2 regions of the Streptomyces sp. NPDC052043 genome follow, and region 1 is predicted to be linked to the other one. Evidence: riboswitches for the same ligand, from Rfam matches in the RefSeq annotation. Region 1 holds a riboswitch; the other holds the start of a gene.
The links. A riboswitch is a leader RNA that binds a small molecule or an ion and turns the genes downstream of it on or off. The one in region 1 is predicted to bind fluoride.
Positions count from the first base shown of each region.

Region 2: another riboswitch for fluoride. It lies ahead of ettA (energy-dependent translational throttle protein EttA); the one in region 1 lies ahead of ACIHCX_RS35990 (MFS transporter).

Region 1 is NZ_JBIUBT010000021.1:92,808-103,612, forward strand. Features, by position in the region: gene ACIHCX_RS35970 (MFS transporter) at 1-578, shown strand, start outside; partial or broken gene ACIHCX_RS35975 (maleylacetate reductase) at 707-1,761, shown strand; gene ACIHCX_RS35980 (dioxygenase) at 1,758-2,690, shown strand; gene ACIHCX_RS35985 (inorganic diphosphatase) at 2,804-3,307, opposite strand; gene ACIHCX_RS35990 (MFS transporter) at 3,447-4,469, opposite strand; fluoride riboswitch at 4,959-5,020, opposite strand; gene ACIHCX_RS35995 (CAP domain-containing protein) at 5,180-5,917, opposite strand; gene ACIHCX_RS36000 (MarR family winged helix-turn-helix transcriptional regulator) at 6,301-6,759, shown strand; gene ACIHCX_RS36005 (MFS transporter) at 6,812-8,551, shown strand; gene sbnA (2,3-diaminopropionate biosynthesis protein SbnA) at 8,686-9,738, opposite strand; gene sbnB (2,3-diaminopropionate biosynthesis protein SbnB) at 9,776-10,805, opposite strand, start outside.
Region 2 is NZ_JBIUBT010000002.1:584,572-595,376, reverse strand. Features, by position in the region: gene ACIHCX_RS07275 (barstar family protein) at 1-986, opposite strand, end outside; gene ACIHCX_RS07270 (hypothetical protein) at 1,220-2,317, shown strand; fluoride riboswitch at 2,451-2,514, shown strand; gene ettA (energy-dependent translational throttle protein EttA) at 2,553-4,220, shown strand; gene ACIHCX_RS07260 (hypothetical protein) at 4,244-4,657, shown strand; gene ACIHCX_RS07255 (GntR family transcriptional regulator) at 4,700-5,095, opposite strand; gene ACIHCX_RS07250 (ABC transporter permease subunit) at 5,157-6,134, opposite strand; gene ACIHCX_RS07245 (ABC transporter ATP-binding protein) at 6,131-7,075, opposite strand; gene ACIHCX_RS07240 (DUF4190 domain-containing protein) at 7,541-8,623, shown strand; gene ACIHCX_RS07235 (biotin/lipoate A/B protein ligase family protein) at 8,743-9,807, shown strand; gene ACIHCX_RS07230 (hypothetical protein) at 10,080-10,772, shown strand.

The DNA of each region.
Region 1 (10,805 bases):
TCCTCACCGCCGCCGCGGCCGGCTTCACCTCCATGGCCGTGTTCGGCCTGTTCACCTCCGTGGTCCCCGGCTTCGTCGGCGGAACCCTGCACCACCCGTCCCGGGCGCTCGCCGGACTGGTCGTGTTCACCGTGTTCGCGGCCGCGGCGGCAGCCCAGACAGGCACCGGCCGGCTCGGCGTCCGGGCGCGCTGGTACGTCGGGCTGCTCGCCCAGGCCCTGGGCATGGCCGTCCTCGCGGCCGGTATCCACCTCGCCAGCCTGCCCGTGTTCCTGCTCGCCGGGATCATCGCAGGGGCCGGCGCGGGCGTGCTGTTCAAGTCCGCCGTCGGACAGGTGGCCGACGCGGCGGCGCCGGCCCGGCGCGGCGAAGCCCTCGCCGGCCTGTTCCTGGCCTCCTACCTCGGCGTCGCGCTGCTGCCCGTCGGCCTCGGCGCCGCCAGCCGGTCCATGAGCCTGTCCGACGCGACGACGTGGTTCGCCGCCGTCGTCCTCGCGCTGCTCACCGCCGTCGCCGTACGCGGCCGCCGCCGGGAACCCACCGCGGCCGGCGAGCCCGTTCCACGGCACGGGCGGTGAACCTCGCGGGGTAAAACCTCGTACGAGTACGACCCGGACAGGGAGCCGGGACGACATGGCCACCGCCCGGCGGTGACGCGTGCCGGGCCCCCTGTGTGTGAGACCCCTCCGAAAGGCGAGAACCTGCCATGAAGTTCCTTCACGAGACGCTGCCGCAGCGCGTGGTGTTCGCTCCGGGCGAGGCGACGGGCGCGGTGGCCGGCGAGGTCGCGGCGCTGGGGGCGCGGAAGGCCATGCTGATCGCCTCCGACCGGGGGGCGGCCCTGGCCGACCCGATCGCGCGGGAGATCCCGGTCGCCGTGCGCCACGACGAGGTCGTGATGCACGTGCCGGCGAGGTCGCCCGGCGTGCCCGTGAGGCGGCCGCCGCGTCCGGCGCCGACGTACTGGTCAGCGTCGGCGGTGGCTCGACCACGGGTCTGGCCAAGGCGGTGGCGCTGACCACCGGCCTGCCGATCGTCGCCGTGCCCACGACCTACGCCGGATCCGAGGCGACCAACGTGTGGGGCCTGACCGAGGGCGAGACCAAGACCACCGGGGCCGACGACGCGGTGCTGCCCCGCTCGATCGTGTACGACGCCGACCTGCTGACCGGCCTCCCGGGCGAGTTGTCCGTGGCGTCGGGCCTGAACGCGATGGCGCACTGCGTCGACGCCTTCTGGGGGCCGCGCGCCGACCCGATCGACCGGGTGCTGGCGGGGGAGGGCGTCCGCGCCTTGGCGGCCGGCCTGCCCGTGGTGGCCGCGGACCCGGCGAGCACGGAGGGGATCGAGCAGACCCTCTACGGCGCCTACCTCGCCGCGGTCTCCTTCGCCGGCGCCGGTTCGGGCCTGCACCACAAGATCTGCCATGTGCTGGGGGGCATGTTCCATCTCCCGCACGCCCAGACCCACGCCGTCGTCCTGCCCCATGTACTCGCCTTCAACGCACCCCACGCCCCCGAGGCCGAGCGGCGCATCGCGCAGGCCTTCGGCAGCGCGAGCGCCTCGGCGGGCCTGGCCGCGCTGCGCGCCACGCTGGACGCGCCGAAGGCGCTCAGGGACTACGGCATGCCCGAGGACGGAATCGCCAAGGCCGTCGCACCGATCCTGGCCGCGATCCCCGCCGGCAACCCCGCCCCCGTCACGGAGGACGACATCACCGCGCTGCTGCACGCAGCCTGGGAAGGGAGCGAACCGTCATGACCGACGTCCGCACCGGGCCCGACGGGGCCGAGCACGAGACGCCCCGGCCGCCCGTGTCCGCCGAGCAGGAGGCCCGGGAGGAGGAACTCCTCCAGCGCGTCGTCCGCTCCTTCGGCCAGTGCGGCGACCCGCGCCTGCAGCAGGTGATGGTCTCGCTGGTCGAGCATCTGCACGCGTTCCTGCGGGAGGTCCGCCCGACCGGGGAGGAGTGGGCCGCGGCGATCGCGTTCCTCACCGAGGTCGGCCACATCACCGACGACAGGCGGCAGGAGTTCATCCTGCTCTCCGACACCCTCGGCGCCTCGATGCAGACCATCGCGATCAACAACCGGGCCTGCGGCGACGCCACCGAGGCGACCGTGTTCGGACCCTTCTTCGTCGAAGGCTCCCCGAGGATTGCGATCGGCGGCGACATGGCGTTCGGCGCGACGGGGGAGCCGTGCTGGGTGGAGGGCACGGTCACCGGCTCCGACGGCGCTCCGCTGGCCGGCGCCCGCGTCGAGGTGTGGGAGGCCGACGAGGACGGCCTCTACGACGTGCAGTACGACGACGGCCGCACCGCCGCCCGGGCCCACCTCTTCACCGACCGGCAGGGCCGCTACAGCTTCTGGGGCATCACCCCCACGCCGTACCCGATCCCGCACGACGGGCCGGTCGGCAGGATGCTCCAGGCCGTCGGCCGCTCACCGTACCGCGCCTCGCACCTGCACTTCATGGTCACGGCGGACGGCCACCGGCGACTCGTCACGCACATTTTCGTGCGCGGCGACGAACTGCTCGACCGCGACAGCGTCTTCGGCGTCAAGGAGTCGCTGGTCAAGGACTTCGAACAGCAGGCCCCCGGCACCGCCACCCCGGACGGCCGCCCGATCGAGGGCACCTGGTCGAAGGCGCGCTTCGACATCGTCCTGGCCCCCACCGGCGCCTGACCGGCAGCCACCCGCCGCCACCGACAACGGCGTTGGCGCCCAGCCGGGTCCGCACCGTCATGGCCTTCCTCCGCGCCTTCCTCCGCCCCTCGGGACCGCCCCCGGAGCGCCCCTCAGCCGTGGACGGGCCTGCGCTCAGCGGCGGCGGCGCGGGCACGGGAGGCGTCGATCTCCGCGTAGGCCTGCTCGCGGCCCTCCCAGTGCGAGCCCTCGACGGACTTGCCGGGTTCCAGGTCCTTGTACACCTCGAAGAAGTGGGTGATCTCCAGCCGGTCGAACACGGGGATGTCGTCGATGTCCTGCACGTGTGCGTACCGCGGGTCGTGGGCGGGGACGCAGAGGACCTTCTCGTCGGGGCCTTGTTCGTCCCTCATGGCGAACATGCCCACCGCCCGGCACTCGATGGTGCAGCCCGGAAACGTCGGCTCGCCGGTCAGCACGAGCGCGTCCAGCGGGTCGCCGTCGCGGCCGAGCGTGCCGTCGATGTAGCCGTAGTCCGCCGGGTACTGGGTGGAGGTGAACAGCAACCGGTCCAGCCGGATGCGGTGCAGTTCGTGGTCCATCTCGTACTTGTTCCGGGATCCCTGGGGGATCTCCACGATCACGTCGAACTCCATGGTGTCCTCCTGACGGCGGAGGCCGTCTCGCCGGCCGTACCTGCCGGGCGGGTAGAGGCGGCGGAGCCACGGACGGGGAGCGCGGGTCGGTCGGCGCGGGCATCGTTCCTCCCGGTCGCATCCGTTGGACCAGGGACCGTCAGCGGCGTCGTGCCGCGGTCGCGGTGAGCCCCGTCACCGGCGCGCTGGGCGCGCTCGTCATGTGCCCGGCGGACCGCCGTAGCAGCATCCAGCCTACGCCGAACGGGCCTCGTCGACACCGTGACCAGGTCCGCGACCCGGCGTCGTGCCGGGCACGCCCGCGGCCGGTCGCCGGTGCAGCTCCCGGCCGGCCCGCCCCACCGCCGTTCGTCGGCCGCCGCGCGGCCAGCAGCAGGGGGACGGCGGCCAGTTGCAGCACGACCGGAAAGGCCACCAGATCGGTCACCGAACGGTCGTAGAGGGCGCCCAGGGCGAGACTGCCGGCGAACCAGCACAGTCCGAAGCCGGTGTCGAACAGGCCGAAGGCGGAGGCCCGCCGGTCCGGGCCGATCATGCCGGTGACGGCGGCCCTGGCCACGGACTCCTGAACGGCCGCCCCAAGTCCCCACAGCACCACACCGATCACCGCGGGTACCGCGCCGCCGAGGAAGACCAGCGGCGGGAAGCACGCCGTCAGCAGGGTCGCCCCCACCACCGTGCGTACGCCCCACCGGTCGAACGCGGGGCCGAGCACCAGGGCGGCCACCGACTCGGCGGCCATGGCGCCCGCGTACAGCACGGGAATCCAGGGGGTGGCGACGACATGGGCCCGGCCGAAGTGGTAGGCGATGAGCGGGTAGTCGGCGTAGGCGGCGGCGATCAGTCCCATGCCCGCCAGGTAGATCCAGAAGGCCCTCGGGGTGCCCCACCGGCCGGGCACGCCTTCGGCGGTGTCCAGGCCCGCCGGATCGGGGTACCGCCGCCACGCGCCGGCCAGGACGAGGAGCGTGAGGACGGCCGGAACGGCGAGCACGGCGAAACCGAGGCGGCAACCGCCGTGCAGGGCCAGAACCCCGACCATGACGAGGGGACCGGCCGTCGCGCCGGCGGCGTCGAGGGCCTCCCGTACGCCGTAGACCCGGCCGCGGCCCAGCTCGGCGGTGGCGTGCGCGAGCATCGCGTCGCGGGCCGGGGTGCGCATCGGATCTCCTCCGAGGAACCCCGTCCTTCAGGGCGGGATGAATCGGACTCCTGCGGAGCAGGGCAGGGAAAGACGAATCGCCGCCAGGGCAATTCGTCGTCTGGCAGCCATGGCTGCCAGACGGGTGATAGGTTCCGAAATGCCCGGGCGGCGAGAACCAAGTTGGCCGGGCCTACCGCCGGGCTGGCGGGATGTCAGGTCTGTGGAGCTGGCGTAAGACCGATGACTGGCACACCAGTCCTCGCCGCTTGTTCGGGTCGGCTGCTGTCGATGAAGCAGAAACCTCAACCCGTGAGGGTTGAATCCCCCTGCTTCAGCTGGGGGAGATGTCAAGTCCGAGAACATGCTCAACGCCGCCGATGAGCAGCACGAAGCGCAGCGCCGCGCCCCGGGCGGGGGCGGGGGGCCCGGTACGTGGTGCCGGTGTTCGCTCGCGGCGGTGGGGCAGGGCCATGGTCGCCTCCGCAGCCGGGCCGCCGGGCGGCGGCCGTGCTCGCAGAGGCCATCGGCACGGACGTGCGGTCAAGGCGAGCCTCATCGCCCGTCACCGTCCATGGTGCCCCCGTGCGGGACGTACCCGCCAGCCCGGTGGCGGGCGGCCGCCCGCTGTGGGGACCGGGTGGCCCACGTTCGGCGCGGTCCGGCGTGAATGCCGGTCCGCGCCGAACGACGTGGCCGCCGAGGGGCGGAAGCCGCTGTCCCGCCGCGGGTCAGCGGGCGGCTCCGAAGTCCTGGGTCCAGTAGTTGCCGGGCTGGGCGAGACCGACGCCGATCTCCTTGAACGAGCAGTTGAGGATGTTCGCCTTGTGGCCGGCGCTGGACATCCAGCCCGCCATGACCTGCTCCGGAGTGGCATAGCCGTAGGCGACGTTCTCGCCGTAGCTCTGCCAGCTGTAGCCGGCCTGGGTGATCCGGTCGCCCGGGTTGGACCCGTCGGACCCGGTGTGCGACATGTTCTGCTGGGTCGCCATGTCCTCGCTGTGTGCCTGGGCGGCCTTGGCCAGCTTGTCGTTCACGGTCAGGGCCGAGCAACCGACCTTGGCGCGCTCGGAGTTGACCAGTTCCACGATGCGGTCCGTGGCCCCGGACGACGTGCTGGTGTCCTTGGACGGGCTCGGTTGGGCGGGCGCTCCGGCGTCCGGCGCGCTCGGTTGGGCGGGTGCTCCGGCGTCCGGTGCGCTCGGTTCGGCGGGAGCGGACGGCTCGGCCGGCGAAGCGGGGCTGATCGGGGAGAAGGGGTGGCCGTGCCAGGCCCAGCCGGGTCCACCCGGCTGGAATCCACTGGATCCGCCCGGCTGGTTTCCGGCGCCGAAGGAGGGGCTGCTGCCTCCGGGGGCGGCGGTACTGCCGGTGCAGGCCAGTGCGGTGGAAGGGACGGCGACGGCGCCCACGGCGACGGCGGCGACGACTATGCGCCGGTAGTGCTGCTTCTTGCGGTGCGTGCCCATGCGTGACCTCGCTCGGGGTGGGGGTCGTCATTCTTGGGACGGCTCCGCAAAGGGCGCAAAGGGCCCTCGGTACTACCTCACCTCGTAGTTTCGCGAAGTCCTTGCGAAAGCGAACGTGAACGTGCTGTTCCCGCCTCCTCGCGGTATCCGCACTCCTGACGCCCGGTCAGGAGTCCTGAATGGCACGGAATGAGCGCCGACGGCGGGGGAGTGATGCGTCGGAGTGTCGCTGCGGCGCGCTGCCTGCACGAAGGCGGACATATCCCATATGTCACTTGAGGGGCGCCTACTATGCCGGACGCCTAGTTGCGGGTTTGGGCGTGACGGATGTCACGGAACCGCGGAATCTTGTTTCGTCCTACAGCTAAGTGCATAATGCACTTATGCATAAGCGGGTTATGGACCCAGTGGACCCCGAGGCGTCGCCCGAGGACCTGATGATCGCCGTCGAGCAGCTGGTCCGCTACGTGCGGCGCAGCGCGACCGCCGGCGGACTGAGCACCGCCGCCTCCTCGGCACTGTCCCGGCTGGGCCGCGAGGGCCCGTACCGGCTGACCGAGCTGGCGCGGGCGGAAAGCGTGTCCCAGCCCAACATGACCCAGCTCGTGACCCGGCTGGAGCGTGCGGGCCTGGTGCGACGCACCGCGGACCACAGCGACGGGCGGGGCGTGCTGGTGGAGGTCACCGACGCGGGGCTGGAGCTCTTCCGCCGGCGCCGCGCCGAACGCGCCCGCGCCCTTCGGCAACTCGTCGAGGAACTGCCCGAGGCCGAACAGCGCGCGGTGCGTGTCGCGCTGCCGGCCCTGGCCCGCGTCATCGAGGACCGCCAGGCGCGCTCCTGACCCGCCCACGCCACCGCCGACCACCTCAGCCCATCTCACAGGAGAGGCGCACATGAGTGCACCGCACGCAAAGCCCGCCGGCCACGGAAAGGCCGCCAGTCCTTTCAAACAACCCAAGGCCGTCTGGGCCGTCGCGTTCGCCTGCGTCATCTCGTTCATGGGCATCGGCCTGGTCGACCCGATCCTGCCCGCCCTGGCCAAGAACCTGCACGCCACGCCCAGCCAGGTCTCCCTGCTGTTCAGCAGCTACCTGATCGTCACCGCGGTCGCGATGCTGATCGTCGGCTGGTTCTCCAGCCGCTTCGGGGCCAAGCGCACCCTCGTCACCGGCCTGGCCGTCATCGTCGTCTTCTCCGCCCTGGCCGGCACATCGGGCTCCATCGACGGCATCGTCGGCTTCCGCGCCGGCTGGGGACTGGGCAACGCCCTGTTCATCGCCACCTCGCTGGCCGTCATCGTCGCCTCCGCCAGCGGCGGCTTCGGCGGCGCGATCATCCTCTACGAGACCGCGCTCGGCCTCGGCATCGCCGTGGGCCCGCTGCTCGGCGGCGAACTGGGCTCCATCAGCTGGCGCGGCCCCTTCTTCGGCGTCGCCGTCCTCATGGCCATCGCGCTCGTGGCCACCCTGGCCTTCGTCCCGAACCTGCCGAAGCCCGCACGCCGCACCTCGCCGCTGGCCCCCCTCAAGGCGCTGCGCCACCGCGGCCTGCTGACCATGGGCCTCATGGCCCTGCTCTACAACTGGGGCTTCTTCACCATGCTCGGCTACGCGCCGTACCCGATGGAGCTGGACGCCCACCAGCTCGGGCTGGTCTTCACCGGCTGGGGCCTGCTCGTCGCCGCCTTCAGCGTCTTCTTCGCCCCGCGCCTCCAGGCCCGCTACGGCACCGCCCCCGTGCTCTACGCCAACCTGGTCGGCCTGAGCATCGTGATGGCCGTCATAGCCGCCGGCGTCGCCACCCCGACCGTGGTCATCGTGGCGGTCGTCGTCAGCGGCGCGTTCATCGGCATCAATAACACCCTGACCACCCAGGCCGTCATGCTCGTCTCCCCGGTCGAGCGGCCCGTCGCCTCCTCGGCGTACGGCTTCCTGCGCTTCATCGGCGGCGGCCTGGCCCCCTACGTCGCCGGCAAGCTCGCCGACGCCACCGACCTCAGCGTCCCGTTCTACCTCGGCGCCGCCACCTTCCTCCTCGCCATTCCGGTGCTGGCCTGCGGCCACCGGCTGCTGCGACAGGCCGAGACGAACACCGCCGAAGGGGAACCCGTCACGCCGACGTTCACGCCCGTCGGCACCGTGCCGTCCACCGGCACGCCGCCCGTGGTCGTCGCCGTCGGTGCCCACGAAGGGGCCGCCGTGATCGTCGACGCCGCGGCACGACTCGCCCGGGACACCGGCAGCCCCCTGGAGGTCGTGCACGTCCAGCAGACCGCCGTCGTCGAGGAACAGGCGGCCGACGCCGAGGACTTCGCGCAGGCGCGCGCCACCGTCACCGGCCACCTCGACCGCCTCGCCGCCCAGGGCGTCGTCGCACGGGGCCAGATCCTCGGCAGTGTCGGCGACCACGCGGCGGCCGGCCGCGCCCTGGCCCGGCACGCCGCCGAGGTGGGCGCACGTGCCGTGGCGGTGGGCCGTTCGCCGCGCGGCGCGCTCGCCCAGTTCGCCGACGGCAGTTTCACCGCGGCCCTGACCCATGCCGCCACCTGCACGGTGGTCCTGGTCGACGCCGGCAGCGAGCCCCGGCCGCTGACCGCGGCCACGTTGTCCGAACTGCGCGGCGCGGCGAGCTGACCGGCGCCGGGCTCCCGGAGGGGACCGCGGGGCGGCCGTGCGCCGCGCGGTCCCGTCCGCGTGGCGGGCTGCTCGAAGAGCCTGGGGGAGCGGTGCCGGGGTCCGCGAGCCCGGCGTGATCCGAACGAGAGGCCCTACGGGTCGCCGGGCCCGCGCTGCCGGCGGGAGCGCGGGTCGACGGCCAGGGAGCCGGCGGTCACCTCCTCCGTGTCGGGCTCCTCCTGGTCGTGCAGGTCGCCGAGGACCGCGTCGCCGTACAGGTCCTTCAGCCAGGAGGACTGGTAGATCGTGTCGAGGTAGCGCTCTCCGAGGTCCGGGGCGATGGCCACGGCGGTCAGTTCGCGTGCGTCGTTGCGCGACAGCCACTCCATCGCGCCGCTGACCACCGTCCCGGTGGAACCGCCGAACAGGAAGCCGCGCCGGGCCAGCCGGTGGCAGGCGCGAATGGTGTCCGCCTCCTCGACCCGGACCACCTCGTCGACGAAGGACTCGTCGAGCAGCGGCGGGCGGATGCTCATGCCCAGTCCGGGGATCATCCGCCGGCCCGGCTTGCCGCCGAAGGCCACCGAGCCGACGGTGTCCACCGCGACGATCCGCACCGGCCGGTGCCAGTCGCGGAAGAAGCGGGCGCAGCCCATCAGTGTGCCGGTGGTGCCCGAGCCGACGAACAGCACGTCGAGACGGGGGAACTGACGCGCGATCTCCGGCGCGGTCTTGCGGTAGTGGGCCCCCCAGTTGTTCGGGTTGGTGTACTGGCTCAGCCAGACGTACCGGTCGTCGGAGGCACACAGCGCGCGGACGTAGTCGAGCCGTGCGCCGAGGAACCCTCCGTTGGCGTCCTGGTCGGCGATGACGTGCACCTCGCTGCCCAGCGCCTCCATCAGCAGCCGGGCCGACAGGTTGCAGCGCGAGTCCGTCACGCACAGGAACCGGTAACCCTTGCTGGCGGCGATCATGCTGAGCGCCACACCGAGGTTTCCCGACGAGGACTCGATGAGGATCGAGCGGGGCGTCAGGAGGCCGTCCCGTTCCGCGGCCTCCACCATCTCTGTCGCGGCCTTCATCTTGATCGAGCCGGCGAAGTTGAAACCCTCGCACTTCAGGTAGAGCGAGCGCCCGAAGATCGACCGGAGATCAACATAGAGTTGGCCTTCGTTGAAGGCGTGGGGGGCTGAGATGACGGGCACGCTGGCCTCCTGATGCCTGGGCCGAGGGAAGGAAATTTCAGCCGTACCGGTGCAGCTCATGGAAGAAGTCGTCGATGACGTGCAGGTTTCCGGCGCGGGCCACCTCCTCGTAGACGTACTTGCCGACGGCGAGGTCGAGGACCCCCAGGCCGAACGGCGAGAAGATCACCGGCCGGTCGGTGGGCGGATCCACCCGCCCGGTCATGACGTCGTCGAGGGTCCCGTTCAGGAACTCCCGGCCGCCGGTGAGTTGCTCGGTCAGGTGCGGCGAAGTGCCGGCCTTGAGGCAGTGCTCGACGTCGTCGACGAAGTTGGCCGCCGAGAGGAGCACCTGGGGGGCGAGATCGCGCAACGACACGTGCAGGACGACCGGATGGTGGGTGAACCAGGACGGGTCCGTGACGTGCGGCTCGCCGGCGATCGTCGCGAAGACCACCAGGTCGCTGGAGCGGATCAGGTCCTCGGGGCTCTCGTGGACGGTGATCTCCGGGGCATGCCCGGCCGCGCCGGTCCGGCGCAGGTAGCCGCAGAACCCGGCGGCGCTGTCGGCGGACACGTCGTACACGCCGACGCTGCCGAAGCCGAATCCGGTGCCGGTCAGGAAGGCGTGGATGTAACGCGCGATCAGACCGGTGCCGAAGAAGCCGACCCGGGTGGGGCGGGGCCGGTTGCGGGTCAGCCAGTCGGCGGCCAGCGCCGCGGACGCGGCGGTCCTGGTGGCGCTGATGATGGAGCTCTCCAGACAGGCGAAGGGGTAGCCGGTGTCGTGGTCGTTGAGGACCAGGACCGCCGAGGCCCGGGGCAGACCGGAACCGACGTTGGCCGGGAAGCTGGAGATCCACTTCAGTCCGTCCACGCCCACCGGCCCGCCGACGGAGGCCGGCAGCGCGATGATCCGCGCCGTGGGACTGTCGGGGAAGCGCAGGAAGTACGAGGGCGGGTTCACCGTGCTGCCGGAGCCGTGCAGCCGGTAGGTCGCCTCGACCAGCTCCGTGAGCTCCTTCTCGCGCCCCTCGAGCGCTTGCCGTACCTGGGCGCCGGAGATCACGGCGAAGGTCGGCACCGGG
Region 2 (10,805 bases), on a different contig from region 1:
GTCGCGGCGTTCCGCCACAGCAGGGTTGCGGGGGCGGTGTAACCGAAGGTGCCGCGCAGGCAGTCGTCGAGCGCGGCCAGACAGCCGCCGAAGTAGCCACCCGGCCCGTTCACCGCCTCCCCAAGCGCCAGGTAGAGGCCCGGTTCGTCGGTGATGTGCCGACCGTCGAGTTCGTAGGCGTGACCAGCTGGTCGGTCGCGGTGGGCACGTCGGCAGGCCCGCTCGCGGACGAGGTCGAGCCAGGCCTCGCGGCGCCGGGTGTCGAGGCTCGCCCAGGCACCCAGCGTGTCCGGCGGCCCGGCGAGCCACCGCTCCCAGATGGGCCGGGCGTATTCGGGAACCGGTGTGAAGAACTTTCCGTCGAGCTCCACGTCGATCAGATCCATCCCGTAGGAGGATGGGCGCCAGGCGCTGACCTTGGTCCACAGCACCCGATCGGTGAGCGGCTCGCCCTGGTCGTCTTGTATCTCCAGGGCAGCCCCCTCCAGGTCCAGTGCCCGCCGGGTGCCCTTCAGCAATGCAGCCCGCAGCTGATCACCCTGGGCGAGCCCCCGCAGGACGAGCGGGGGCGCCACCTGTTCGGGCGGCAGGACGCGGGCGAATTCCCGGCAGGAGCCCAGCCATCGGTGCCCGTCGTGCACTCGGACAGGACCCCTGTGTCCCTCGGGCGGCCCTTCGTAGTCGTCCAGACCGGTGAGCACGAGACTGCCGGTCCTCAAGAGCGGCCCTGGGCTCTCCGCGTCCTCCAGCAGCCAGGGCTCGAGTGCGTCGTCGTCCGGCACCAGCCATACCCGACTGCCGACCCAGCCCCGCACCTCGGCGCCTTCCGGTACCCAGCCGAACAGTTCATACGTCCCGCGCTGGGGCTCCCCGAAGAATCCGTCCACTACTGCGCACACACCCCAGACGTGGCCGTGCTCTGTCTCCCTCAGCGTGTACCGCCCATGCCCGCGATGGTCCCTGTCCTCACGCACGGTGGTCATCATGCCCGGACAGGGCTTCGCGACGAAGGCATTTTCTATGGCGGTCGCACCATGTCCACTGACGCCGGCGGAGGAACAAGCAGAACGCAAGTTCAGCTCGGCGCAACGGCGCGAAGCCCCCGGGGATCCCCCCCCCCCGCAGCGGTCATGGTGCCAAGTTGAGCCGTGTGATGATGCGCGAGAAAGTGATCGGCCCTGGGGTGGGGCCGGGTGCATAAGAAGGGTGGGGCCCCATCGTGGGCAAGGGCGGGGAGTCCATACCGGACGAGGAGTGGGATCGCTTCCTTCGTGACGCCGAGGCGGGGGCCAAGGACGCGCCCGAGGAGCCGTCGGCGCGGGCGCGGATGGTGACGCGGCGGCTGCGGGAGGAGACCGACCGGCCGGAGCCGTGGCGGAGTCGGCAACCGGCCCGGCGGCAAGGAAGCAAGGCCTGGTACGCGTTCGGTCTGCTGGTGGCCGCCGCCCTGCTGGTCGTGGCGCTGGATCCGGGGCGGGTGGCTGGATGGTTCGGAGGTGGAGGCGGCGAGAGTGCTCCCCTCGCCGCGGAGTCGGCACGTCCGGATCAACCGCCGCCGACGGAAGCCGCAGCCCAACGTCCCACCATGGAGCAGCCGTTCAGGGGGTCGCCCGCGGCACAGTGGGGTGACGGGACCGCTGGGATCGGCCTGCCCGAGGCACGAGCGACCGGCTGGATGAGCAAGGGACAGGTCACGCAGGCGCTCGAGAAGACCCAGGACTTCCTCGCCGCGTCCAGTCTGGATCCCCATGTGCTGCGCGGGGAGCGGCCGGGGAAGGCGATCGCGTTGATCAATCCTCATCAGCAGGACGTCCAGGACTACCTGGCGACCTCGTTCCGCACGCCCGGCCGGGAGAACGATCCTCTGCTGCTGTTCAGCCGGTTCGACAGGACGAAGGTCCGGCTTGTCGGGGATGTGGTCAGGACACGAGGGCGGATCACGTACCGAGAGGGCGAGCGCGGTGCGGTCGAGGTGACCACCGATGTCACGTACGTGTATCCCGTCGTACGCGCCGCAGCGGGAAGCGACGAGGTCGCGCGCACCATCGTGCGCCGCGAAGTCGTGATGAGCTGGGACGACCCGGCGAAGGTCGTCATCGAACCGGGTACGTTCTCCCTCGTCTCCTACAAGGTGGACACCACCAACGGTGGCTGCGGCACCTTCACCGGCTACCTCACCCCAGAGTTCGACGCGGAGCGCGCCGCCTCGCGTCCGGGAGACGGCCCCGAGGTCGACCCGTACGACCGGAGCGCCTCGATGGAAACGCGCATGCGGGAGGCCGGCGATGCGGGGTGCGGGACTGCCACACGGTCGTGAGCGGCGGGTGCGGGGAGTCAGAGGCTCGCTCTTGGCCTGCGGTGATCGTCGCCGAGCGCAGCGGGCGGGCCACGCGCCGGCCCGCGGGGGCCGGACTGGCAGGACCGCCCGCGGCGGGCGCACCATGGGGTGAGGGGACATGGGCGATGAGGCTCGCCCCTGACCGCACCTTGCGTGCTGATGGCCTCTGCGAGCAGCGGCCGCCGTGCGGTGGCCCGGTATGGAGGCATCGCGGATGTACGTGTACACGATGCGCAAGGCCCGCATGGCCCACGGCGACAAGGTCATCCTCGACGGCGTGACCCTCGCCTTCCTGCCCGGCGCCAAGATCGGCGTGGTCGGGCCGAACGGCATGGGGAAGTCGACCGTTCTGCGGATCATGGCCGGGCTGGAGCGGCCGACCAACGGCGACGCGTTCCCCGCGCCCGGCATCAGCGTCGGCATCCTGGAACAGGAGCCGACGCTGGACGACACCACCACCGTCCAGGGCAACGTCGAGCAGGGCGTGGCGCAGATCCGGGGCATGCTGCACCGCTACGAGGAAGTCACCGGCCGCCTCGGTGACACCGAGGGCGACGAGATGGGGCGGCTGCTCGACGAGCTCGGCGGCCTCCAGGAGGCCCTGGACCACGCCGGCGCCTGGGACCTCGACTCCCGTCTGGAGCAGGCGATGGACGCCTTGCGCTGCCCGCCGCCCGACACCCCCGTGCGGGAACTCTCCGGCGGTGAGCGACGCCGGGTCGCACTGTGCCGGCTCCTGCTGTCGCAGCCGGACCTGCTGTTGCTGGACGAGCCGACCAACCACCTGGACGCCGAGTCCGTGGCCTGGCTGGAGCAGCATCTGGCCGACTACCCGGGCACGGTCGTCGCGGTCACCCACGACCGGTACTTCCTGGACAACGTGGCGCAGTGGATCCTGGAGATCGACCGGGGCCACGCCTATCCGTACGAGGGGAACTACTCCACGTATCTGGAAGCCAAGGCGGCCCGCCTCCAGGTGGAGGGCCGCAAGGACGCCAAGCGGCAGAAGCGGCTCGCCGAGGAGCTGGCGTGGGTGCGCTCTGGCGCGAAGGGGCGGCAGGCGAAGTCCAAGGCGCGGGTGCAGCGGTACGAGGAGCTGGCGGCCGAGGCGGCGAAGACCAGGAAACTGGACTTCGAGGAGATCCAGATCCCGCCAGGACCGCGCCTGGGGAGCCTGGTCCTGGAGGCGGACCACCTCACCAAGGGCTACGGCGACCGGGTGCTGATGGAGGACCTCTCCTTCTCCCTGCCGCGCGGCGGCCTCGTCGGCGTCATCGGCCCGAACGGCGTCGGCAAGACCACCCTCTTCCGGATGATCGTCGGCCAGGAGCAGCCCGACGCGGGCCTGCTTCGTCTCGGTGAGACCGTCGAGATCTCCTACGTCGACCAGAACCGCGCCGGTCTGGACCCCACCAGGTCCGTCTGGGAGGCCGTGTCCGGAGGACTGGACCACCTGCGCGTCGGCGATGTGGAGATGCCCTCGCGCGCCTACGTCGCCACCTTCGGCTTCAAAGGCGCCGACCAGCAGAAACCCGTCGGCATCATGTCCGGCGGCGAACGCAACCGCCTCAATCTGGCGTTGACGCTGAAGCAGGGCGGCAACCTCCTCCTGCTGGACGAGCCGACCAACGACCTCGACGTCGAGACGCTCGCCTCCCTCGAGAACGCGCTGCTCGGCTTTCCGGGGTGCGCCGTGATCACCGCGCACGACCGGTGGTTCCTGGACCGCATCGCCACCCACATCCTGGCCTGGGAGGGCGGCGCGAACTGGTTCTGGTTCGAGGGCAACTTCGCCGACTACGAGGCCAACAAGGTCGAACGGCTGGGGCCGGAGGCGGCCCGCCCGCACCAGGTCACCCACCGCCGTCTGGTCCGTGGTTGACCGGCCCGACAGGAGCCTTCGCCATGACGCACCTCGATCAGGAGGCGGTGGCGGCCCTCCGCGCCGCCCAGCTCACCGTCATCAACGCCACCTGGCACCTCTGCGAAGAACAGGCGGTCGAGCGGTTGGCCCACGTGCGCGGCCTGGCCTGCACCCCGCTGTTCCCCGGGCACCCGGTGATCCGGGTCGTCACCTGCGACGGACGGCTGCTGGGCCGGGTCCGGCGGCACCGCGACGGCCGCACGGCTCGCTGGATCGCCGTCCCCGCCGGCACCGCCCGGGGGATCGGCGCCTACCGCACCGCGCACGGCGCCGCCCGTGCCCTGTCCCGCGACGCGGGCATGCCCCGCCACCGGGTCACCGACCGCCCCGCACCCGCCACGGCGTCCGGCCACCAGACGAATCCGCAGCCGCCGCCGGGAAAACGGCGGCCCTGACGGTCACCGTGGAGGACGACGGTGCATGCCCCGCTCCGGCCGTCAACGGTCCGTCTCGGAGGGGAACACCGCCGCGTGCGCCGCCCGGAAGAGGGTGGTGACCTCCTCACCGCTGAGCCCCTGGGACCGCGCCTCGTCCATCCACGCGGCCAGCGAGGTCCGCAGCGGGGAGACGGGGCCCTCCTGCGCCGGTGCCAGGGAGCGGGTGATGAAGGTGCCTGCCCCCTGCCTCACCTCGGCGAGCCCCGCGCGCTCCAGCTCGCGGTACGCCTTGAGGGTCGTGTTCGGGTTGACCTTGGTGTCCGCAGCGACCTGAGCGGCCGTCGGCAACCGGTCCCCCGCTTCCAGGGCGCCCATCCGCAGCGCCTGTTCCACCTGTCGCACGATCTGGAGGTATGTCGCCACTCCGCTGCGCTTGTTGATGCGGAACACGACCATTCTTCTCACCTCCTGTTTCGTACTGCCGAAACCATACGCATGTCACGCACGGTTCCGTGCCCTACAACGGCTTCCTGGACACCCGCCACACCGTGAACACGGTGAGTGCCGCGGTGGCCGCGAGCAGGATGCCGGCCCCGGTCCACTGCATCGCCGACATCTGGCTGAAGTCGAGGTACTTGATGACGTCGTTGACGATCCCGTACTTCTTCATGCAGGCGTCCGTCGCCGCATCCGTCGGCTTGGCGCACGTTCCCCAGCCGTAGAGGCGGCCGTCGGCGGACCCGATCCAGCTGTCCAGTTCGTACGGATCGTCCAGCTGCTGGAGGATGCCGCCGCCGTACGGGTAGCTGAACATCCGTGACGGGGCGAGGTACGCGCGCAACTGTCCCCAGGCGATCTGGACGGCCATGGAGAAGACGAACGTGACCGCCATCGCCGGGAGGACCCGGCGCACCAGCATGCCGATGGTGATCCCGGCGGCGGTGAGGAAAAGGCACATGGCGGGGAGCACCGGGCCCGTGTGGTCGAAGATGCTCCCCTCGTACCACGGGCTCGAGAACACCGCGCGGTAGGGCTTCCACCACCAGGTGAAGAACACCGAGAGCACCGCACCGGCCAGCAGCGCCGCCGCGTAGCACCAGGCGAGCTTGGCCGTGAGCCATCGGCGGCGGGACACCGACTGGGTGGTGACCAGTTGCAGGGTGCCGCGCTCCTGGTCGCCCGCGATCAGCGGGGCGCCGAGGAAGACGCCGAGGAGGACCGGCAGCATGCCCAGGGCGGTGATGGTGAGGCTGATGCTCTGGGAGCCGGGTACCGGCATCGGCGGTTCCTTGTCCGGCCAGCCGATCGCTTCGAGAACTCCGGCCAGACGATTGCGCTGGTAGACGATCCACGCCGAGCCGAGCACGACCGCGGCGGCCACGGTGAGCAGCGCTGCCCGGTGCTGGCGCACGACGAGCCAGTTCAGCCCGCCCAGCAGTCGGCGTCCGGGCTCCCGGGCGGCCGTCCGGGACGTGTCGGTCAGGGTGGTGCTCATGCGGTGGGGGTCCCTTCGGCCTCGTGACGGGCGCCGGGTGTGCACAGGGGAGACGCGTCCGGCGAGCGCAGATGTGCCAGCAGCACTTCCTCCAGGCTGGGCTCGCTGACGTCCCATTCGGGGCGCAACGGGCCGTTCGGCCGTATCAGCGCCTGGAACTGCCGTCCTTGGGAGCGGAGTTCGACGACGGTGTGCGGGGCCAGCGAGGCGAGCGGGTTCTCGTCGGTGACGAGCCCCGTCACCAGTGCGTGGGCCGGGACGAGCGCGTCCGCGTCACCCACCAGCCGGACCTGGCCGCCGGCGAGGACCAACAGGTAGTCGCACATGTCCTCCAGTTCGGACAGCAGGTGCGAAGACATCACGACGGTGATGCCGCGCTCGACGGCCTCCGCCATCAGCAGGGAACTCAGGTCGTGGCGGGCCAGCGGGTCCAGATCGGCCATCGGCTCGTCCAGCATCAGCAGATCGGGCCGCTTGCCGAAGGCGACCGCGAACGCGACACGGGTGTGCTGGCCGCCCGAGAGCGTGCCGATCCGGGCATCCATCGGCACCCGGCCCGACTGGACGATCCGCTCGGCCGAGGCCATGTCCCAGGCGGGGTTGAGCTCGGCGCCCATGCGCAGCGTCTCCGCCACGGTGAACCCCTTGAACAGCGGTTTGTCCTGACCGAGGAACGCGGTCCTCGGCCTCATCGCCTTATCGCCCGCCGGGACGCCGAAGAGGCGCAACTCGCCCTCCGTCGGCTGTATCTGCTGGGTGGCGAGCCCCAGCAGCGTACTCTTCCCCGCCCCGTTGGGGCCGACGAGCCCGCAGATGCGCCCGGCCGGCAGCCTGAACGAGCAGTCGCGCAGCGCCCAGCCGCGGCGATAGCGCTTCCCCAGACCGCGGGCTTCCATGGCCCAGGCGCCGAGCGAGCCGCCCGGAGCGAATGTGTCCGTCATGCACATCCTCTCAATTCCACTAGTCAATTAATGGAATCATGGTCTTCACGGCGGGAGGGTGTCAAGGCGGGCCGGGAAGCCCCCGGACGTACGCGGTGGTGCGGGAGCGTGCGCCGAAGTGCGGAGCGGCGCGTGGGCGCCTCCCGCCGGCAAACTCCGCCAAAGACCCGCGAGGGGAAGCGGCGCTACAGTCCCGGGCATGAAGCCAGGGAGATCAAGGCAGTTCGGCGCATCGTTCACCGGGATGGTCCGGCACATCGTCCGGCACCCTCTGCTGATCCTGGACACCGAGGCGCCGCACAGTGGCGACGCCATCGATGATTTAGCCCTCGTTAAGGCCCAGCCCCACGGACCTCGTAGGCGCCGGCAGGTCGTGGTCGACACCCGCATGAGACCGGTCAAGATATCGAGAAAGGCTCACACTCCATGTCGTTTCCCCCGCCGTCGTATCCTCCTCAGCCGCCCGTGTCCGATCCCGGCCCGGGACAGCCCTGGGGACCGCAGTGGAGCCCGGCGGGTCAGCCGGTTCCGCCGGGGCTGAACGGCTTCGCGGTCGCGGCGCTGGTGACCTCGCTGGTGTGCCTCGCTCCCCTCGGGTTGATATTCGGCATCGTCGCGCTGGTGCAGATATCCAGGAGGGGGCAGCGGGGCAAGGGGCTCGCGATCGCCGGGCTGTCCGTCTCCGGCGCTGTGCTGCTGCTGACCGCCTTCATCGTGGCGACGGTCGACTTCAGGGTGTGGACGATTCCCGGCAGGGACGACAGCGGTGAGGTCACGGGCCGCGGGTGGACCACGATCTACTCGCTCAGGGACGGTGACTGCTTCAACCCGGGCACCGAGTTGCCCAAGGAGAAGGGTTCGTCGCTGGGTGACATCAGTGTGGAGCTGACGCCGTGCGACACGTCGCACCACGCGGAGGCGTACGCCTCCTTCACGCTCTCCGGGCAGGAGTTCCCGGGCCCCGACACGATCGCCGCGATCGCAGGGCCGCGGTGCTCGAAACTCTTCCTCGACTACTCGATCGACCCGCTGGCCTTCGGGCCGTTGCAGAGCTACTACTTCTATCCGGACGAACGCGGCTGGACCACCGGGAACCGCACCGTGCGGTGCTGGGTGACCCCGCAGAACGACGCTGAACTCGACACCACGGTCAGGCGCGACGCGTCCGACGTGGACGACGGCCAGCTGGCCTTCCTCTCCGCGGTGAAACCACTGAACGCCGCGGGCGTGCTCCGTCCGGCGCGAGGTCCCCGGGAGGACCTCGACGGGGCCAGGGCCTGGGCCGGCCGGATGGCCGAGGCACAGAAGGAGACCATCCGGCTGCTCAAGGACGCCGATCTGCCCGGGGCGCAGCGGCCGACGGAGCAACTCGTGGCGGAGTTCGAGGCGGGGCTGCCGTTCTGGCAGCAGGCGGCGAAGGCGTCCGACGCGGACACCTTCCTCGGGCATCTGCGGTCGGTGGACCGGCACAACGGAGACGCGTACATCCTCGAGATACGCCGCCTGCTGGACCTTCCCCTGCCCACCACGCAGCCGAAGCAGGCATGAGGCGACAAGACCGCTCCGCCCCGGCACCCGTGTGACCCTGCCGCTGTCACCCGGCGCCCGCGGGAACACCTCAGGGGTCCGTGGTGTTGGTGTGCTGCGGCAGGATCGGAGGTCGGACGGTGCACGGTGAATACAAGGTCCCCGGCGGCAAGCTCGTCGTCGTGGACGTGGAGGCGGAGGGCGGCGTGCTGCGGCACGTGCGCGTGGCGGGCGACTTCTTCCTGGAACCGGACGAGGCGCTGGACGCCGTGAACCGGGCGCTGGAGGGTGCCCCCTCGGACACCGACGCGGCAGGCCTGGCCGCCCGGATCGACGCGGCGCTGCCCGAGGGCACCGTGATGTACGGGCTGACGTCCGAAGGCGTCGGGATCGCGGTGCGCCGCGCGCTGGCGCACGCCACGGACTGGACGGACTACGACTGGCAGCTCGTCCACGAGGGCCCGCAGTCCCCCGCGCTGCACATGGCGCTGGACGAGGTGCTGACGGCGGAGGTCGCGGCGGGCCGGCGTCCGCCGACGCTGCGCGTGTGGGAGTGGGCCTCCCCTTCGGTGATCATCGGCAGTTTCCAGTCGCTGCGCAACGAGGTGGACCTCGAGGGGGCGGCACGGCACGGCGTCGAGGTGGTGCGCCGGATCTCCGGCGGCGGCGCGATGTTCGTCGAGCCGGGCAACACGATCACGTACTCGCTGTCCGTGCCGGAGGCGCTGGTGCAGGGGCTGTCGTTCCAGGACAGCTACGCCTACCTGGACGACTGGGTGCTCGGCGCCCTCGGCGACATGGGCATCCGGGCCTGGTACCAGCCGCTGAACGACATCGCCACCGACCAGGGCAAGATCGCGGGCGCCGCGCAGAAGCGGATGGTGGGACCGGGCGGAGGGCCCGGAGCGGTGCTGCACCACGTGACCATGTCGTACGACATCGACGCCGACAAGATGCTCGAGGTGCTGCGAATCGGGCGGGAGAAGCTGTCCGACAAAGGCATCGGGAGCGCGAAGAAGCGGGTGGACCCGCTGCGCCGGCAGACCGGGCTTGGGCGCGAGGCCGTCATCGCGCGGATGGTGGAGTCCTTCCGCGCCCGGTACGGGCTGACGGCCGGCAAGGCGAGCGACGAGGAACTGGCCCGCGCTCGGGAGCTGGCGCGGACGAAGTTCGGTTCGGCCCGGTGGACGGCACGCGTGCCGTAGCGCCCGGCGTCCACGTACACCGTCAGCGGGCCCCGACTCCCGGGCAAGAGCGACGAGTTGCCCGGTGCGGGCTGCAAGGGGCGTCCCCGGTCCCCCCGGCCGCCGCAGGCGGCATAAGCGGCAAACAGTACGTCAGCAGGGCGCGTCCGTGACCACGCGGGCACGGAGCGGAGTGCGGCTTCCGCCACACGGGGAGTCGTGTGACACTGAGGTCCCGTCCGCAGTGTGGAGTCGCTCCGCACCCGCGTCCGTCCCCACACGAGAAGTGCGCCGTGCGTGAACTTCCTCTTCCCCTCGCGCTCACCGCGCGTCTGAGTCCGGTCGTCGTGCTCGCCTGCGCGGGCTGGGCGTTGACGTCCGGTCCGTTCGCCGCCTCCCCGGCCGCCGCCGGTCCCGAGACCGCGCAGCAGGAGGACCGCGGCACCGGCGAAGGGGCGTCCTCCGAGCCGTCCTCGCCGTCGTCGACCGCGGCGACCAAGACGTACGCGTCCGCCCCGGTGCCGTGCACCAGCATCGCCGAGAAGACGATCACGTCCCTGGTGCCGGGTGCCAAGACGGCGGGCAAGGAGATCCCGTCGACGGACACCAGGGTGCGCCGGACCTGTTCGTGGAACGCGCTCAAGGGCTACGACTACCGCTGGCTCGACGTGTCCTTCGAGATCATGGCGACGGACGAGGCGGCGCAGAAGTCGTACGAGCAGCGGACCACCGACAAGAGCGGCGGCGGAGCGGTGCCCGGCCTCGGGGACAGCGCCTACTCGGTGGTGAACCTCACCACCGAGAGCAACCAGGACACCCGCGAGGGCGTGGTGCTGGCCCGCTCCGCCAACGCGATCGTGGCCGTCACGTACAACGGCAGCGACTTCGAGACGAAGAAGGCGCCGAGCACGGACGAGATCAACAAGGGCGCCATCAAGGCGGCCAAGGAGGCGATGGCCGCCCTGGAGAACGGTCGCACGGGCTGACCGTTCTCCAGCGCGGTGACGTGCCTCGGACGG